2 regions of the Bacillus sp. K7 genome follow, and region 2 is predicted to be linked to the other one. Evidence: a T-box and tRNA genes for the amino acid it is inferred to sense, from the RefSeq annotation. Region 2 holds a T-box; the other holds one or more tRNA genes.
What was found. A T-box is a leader RNA that pairs with one kind of tRNA and senses whether it is charged. The one in region 2 lies ahead of thrS (threonine--tRNA ligase), so its partner is inferred to be a tRNA-Thr.
Positions count from the first base shown of each region.

Region 1: it has a tRNA-Thr gene. The T-box ahead of thrS (threonine--tRNA ligase) is inferred to sense a tRNA for this amino acid. The anticodon was not compared.

Region 1 is NZ_CP096406.1:93,826-96,069, reverse strand. It holds rRNA gene M1D98_RS00545 (16S ribosomal RNA) at 1-383, opposite strand, end outside; tRNA gene M1D98_RS00540 (tRNA-Ala) at 554-629, opposite strand; tRNA gene M1D98_RS00535 (tRNA-Pro) at 637-713, opposite strand; tRNA gene M1D98_RS00530 (tRNA-Arg) at 736-812, opposite strand; tRNA gene M1D98_RS00525 (tRNA-Leu) at 822-907, opposite strand; tRNA gene M1D98_RS00520 (tRNA-Gly) at 922-996, opposite strand; tRNA gene M1D98_RS00515 (tRNA-Leu) at 1,037-1,119, opposite strand; tRNA gene M1D98_RS00510 (tRNA-Lys) at 1,127-1,202, opposite strand; tRNA gene M1D98_RS00505 (tRNA-Thr) at 1,240-1,315, opposite strand; tRNA gene M1D98_RS00500 (tRNA-Val) at 1,320-1,395, opposite strand; rRNA gene rrf (5S ribosomal RNA) at 1,418-1,533, opposite strand; rRNA gene M1D98_RS00490 (23S ribosomal RNA) at 1,662-2,244, opposite strand, start outside.
Region 2 is NZ_CP096406.1:3,551,310-3,553,553, forward strand. It holds gene thrS (threonine--tRNA ligase) at 1-1,056, opposite strand, end outside; T-box leader at 1,111-1,332, opposite strand; T-box leader at 1,364-1,586, opposite strand; T-box leader at 1,618-1,845, opposite strand; gene M1D98_RS18170 (YwgA family protein) at 1,942-2,244, opposite strand, start outside.

The sequences.
Region 1 (2,244 bases), 430 kb from region 2:
CCATTGCGGAAGATTCCCTACTGCTGCCTCCCGTAGGAGTCTGGGCCGTGTCTCAGTCCCAGTGTGGCCGATCACCCTCTCAGGTCGGCTACGCATCGTTGCCTTGGTGAGCCATTACCTCACCAACTAGCTAATGCGCCGCGGGTCCATCTGTAAGTGGTAGCCGAAGCCACCTTTTATGTTTGAACCATGCGGTTCAAACAAGCATCCGGTATTAGCCCCGGTTTCCCGGAGTTATCCCAGTCTTACAGGCAGGTTACCCACGTGTTACTCACCCGTCCGCCGCTAACATCAGGGAGCAAGCTCCCATCTGTCCGCTCGACTTGCATGTATTAGGCACGCCGCCAGCGTTCGTCCTGAGCCAGGATCAAACTCTCCGATAAAAAGTTTGACTGACTACGCACATCACTGTGCGATTTATAAAAAATGAATTAACAGGTACGTTTTGTCTTGTTTAGTTTTCAAAGATCATTTTGTTTGTGCGCTTTGTTAAAGTAACTTTATTAGTATATAACGTTACTTCTTCAAAGTCAACAACTTTTTTAAAAACATTTGGTGGAGCCTAGCGGGATCGAACCGCTGACCTCCTGCGTGCAAAGCAGGCGCTCTCCCAGCTGAGCTAAGGCCCCATTGAAATGGTCGGGAAGACAGGATTCGAACCTGCGACCCCATGGTCCCAAACCATGTGCTCTACCAAGCTGAGCTACTTCCCGATTGTCTATTCCATTAAAATAATGGCGCGCCCGAGAGGAGTCGAACCCCTAACCTTTTGATCCGTAGTCAAACGCTCTATCCAATTGAGCTACGGGCGCAAAATTTAATGCCGAGGGCCGGACTTGAACCGGCACGGTAGTCACCTACCGCAGGATTTTAAGTCCTGTGTGTCTGCCAATTCCACCACCCCGGCGTGGATGGTATAGTTGGAGCGGAAGACGGGATTCGAACCCGCGACCCCCACCTTGGCAAGGTGGTGTTCTACCACTGAACTACTTCCGCAGACAGGATGTCCAGTTTTGATAACTGTTATCCTATATAATGCGGGTGAAGGGACTTGAACCCCCACGTCATAAAGACACTAGATCCTAAGTCTAGCGCGTCTGCCAATTCCGCCACACCCGCGTAAAAATGGTGAGCCATGAAGGACTCGAACCTTCGACCCTCTGATTAAAAGTCAGATGCTCTACCAACTGAGCTAATGGCTCTTCTTAGAAGAGACTTGAGTATTATATCATATAAAAGTGGTGCCGGCAAGAGGACTTGAACCCCCAACCTACTGATTACAAGTCAGTTGCTCTACCAATTGAGCTACACCGGCAAAATGGTGGAGGATGACGGGCTCGAACCGCCGACCCTCTGCTTGTAAGGCAGATGCTCTCCCAGCTGAGCTAATCCTCCATTATTGCACTAGCGTGCAACTGCTTGGCGGCGTCCTACTCTCACAGGGGGAAACCCCCGACTACCATCGGCGCTGAAGAGCTTAACTTCCGTGTTCGGCATGGGAACGGGTGTGACCTCTTCGCTATCGCCACCAAACAAATGCCTTCGGGATGAAGGTACTGGGCGTTTCTCACAGGATGTGAGAGCCCTTAGCGGAGTTTCTTTCCGCCTTTTAGAGAGATGTTCTCTCAAAACTAGATAACAGATGTGACATCAATCAAAATGTGGTTAAGTCCTCGATCGATTAGTATCTGTCAGCTCCATGTGTCGCCACACTTCCACCTCAGACCTATCAACCTGATCATCTTTCAGGGATCTTACTTCCTTGCGGAATGGGAAATCTCATCTTGAGGGGGGCTTCATGCTTAGATGCTTTCAGCACTTATCCCGTCCGCACATAGCTACCCAGCGATGCCCTTGGCAGAACAACTGGTACACCAGCGGTGCGTCCATCCCGGTCCTCTCGTACTAAGGACAGCTCCTCTCAAATTTCCTGCGCCCGCGACGGATAGGGACCGAACTGTCTCACGACGTTCTGAACCCAGCTCGCGTACCGCTTTAATGGGCGAACAGCCCAACCCTTGGGACCGACTACAGCCCCAGGATGCGATGAGCCGACATCGAGGTGCCAAACCTCCCCGTCGATGTGGACTCTTGGGGGAGATAAGCCTGTTATCCCCGGGGTAGCTTTTATCCGTTGAGCGATGGCCCTTCCATGCGGAACCACCGGATCACTAAGCCCGACTTTCGTCCCTGCTCGACTTGTAGGTCTCGCAGTCAAGCTCCCTTGTGCCTTTACACTCTGCG
Region 2 (2,244 bases):
ATCCCGATAAGAATAAAGGCTGTTTTTAAAGATGAGCATATGGCCGGGACAATTCATCGGCTTCATGGCGAATTTTGTCTCATCCACTTCTGAAAAATACATATTGTCGCGATAATGATCCCAGTGGCCAGACTGCTCCCATAACCGCTGATTCATCATAAACGGCGTACGCACCTCATCATAGCCGGCCTTTGTTTGCAGCTCACGCGAGAAGCGTTCCAGCTCATTTCGGACAACCTGCCCTTTCGGCAAATAAAACGGCATGCCCGGCGCTTCTTCAGAAAACATAAACAGCCCTAGTTGTTTGCCTAGCTTGCGGTGGTCTCGTTTTGCCGCTTCTTCCAGCATACGCAGATGCGCATCGAGCTCTTTTTTCTTGGGAAACGCAACCCCGTACACCCGTTGCAGGACTTCATTTTCGCTGTCTCCGCGCCAATAAGCGCCGGATACTCTTGTCAGTTTGAACGCCTTGATCATTCCTGTAGAAGGAAGGTGCGGCCCGCGGCACAGGTCAACAAATTCTCCCTGCTGGTACAGCGTGATATCCGCTCCTCGCGGAATATCCTTCAAAATCTCCAGTTTAAACGGCTCGCCTTTTTTGGCAAACAGCTCTTCTGCCTCTTCGTAACAAACCTCAATTCGTTTGATCTCATGGTTCTCATTTATAATGTTCTTCATTTCTTTTTCGATGGCTTCTAAGTCTCCTGATGTCAAACTGTGCTCCAGCTTCATGTCATAGTAGAAGCCGTCTTCAATCACTGGACCTATTCCCAATGACACTTCTCCATACAGGCGTTTCACAGCTTGAGCCAATATGTGCGCTGATGTGTGGCGGAATACCTGCAAGCCTTCTTGTGAATCAAGGGTGATAATCGAAAGCTTGGCATCCTCCTCCAGCTTAAAACTGAGATCAACGAGCTTGCCGTTGACCTGCCCCGCAGCCGCCTTCTTTTGCAGGCTGGAGCTGATAAAACCCGCTACATCTTTGACTGCAATGCCTTTCGGGTATTCCTTGACCTGTCCGTCGGGAAGCTCAATGTGTACATGTTTATTCATTTTTTAAACACTCCTTCATTATTGTTGTATATAAAAAAACACACCCGTCCCGCTGAAAGGGACGAGTGTGTGATTCACCCGTGGTTCCACCCAAATTCCCGACAAACGCTATGTTGTCGGCTTGGTGCTGTAACGCAGCATAGACGGCATTGGATACTTCAGTTCCCCAATGCTGCTCCAAGGCGGTAAATGATCATCCTAAGCTGGGAAGCTCTCACCTTTCCTTCCCTCTCTGAAAACCGTAACGACCATTCGTGTCCTTTTCTTCGCATGTATTCAATTCATAAAAAAACACATCCATCCCTATACAAGGGACGAATGTGTTTATGATCCGTGGTTCCACCCAAATTCCCGACAAACGTTATATTTATCGGCTCGGTGCTGTAACGCAGCATAGACGGCATTGGATACTTCAGTTCCCCAATGCTGCTCCAAGGCGGTAAACGATATTCCTAAGCTGGGAAGCTCTCACCTTTCCTTCCCTCTCTGAAAACCGTAAATATCATTCGTATCCTTTTCTTCGCATGTATTCAACTCATAAAAAAACACATCCATCCCTCTACAAGGGACGAATGTGTTTATGATCCGTGGTTCCACCCAAATTCCCGATCACACACATGGTGTATCGGCTTTAAGGTGCTGTAACGCAGCATGACGGTATCGGATACTTTAGTTCCCCGATACGGCTCAAAGGCGGTAAGCTGCTTTCCCTGCGTTAGGAAGATCTCAGCTGTTCTTCCCTCTCTGGAAACCGTAAAAAGCATCTCATGTCCTTATCAGTGCCTGTATACATTACTGATTGTTAAATGATTTCATATATTTTACAATAGATTTTTTAAAACAGCAATCTTTTTTGTTAAAAAAAGCAAAAGATGCTCTGTATGGTTAACAAATCTGCTTCAATTCCTCTATGTATTGAAGCGCTTCGTCATATTCTTCATTCGTATATTTTTGCTTGCTTTTGATTGTAAAGACTTTTTCTTTCTTTTCCTCGGCCTCAAGCCCGTCAAAGTAAAGGATCGTGGAAACCAGCTCTAAAAACCGCGATGAACGGCTGTTCACACTGTCGATATAGCCCTTAATGTCTGGCATATCCAGATCTGCATGGTCTAAAAATGCGGAGCCTGTCTCAGTCAGTGAATAACGGTATTGAAAGTAGCCGCCCTTTTTTTCCTTCACCTCATCCAG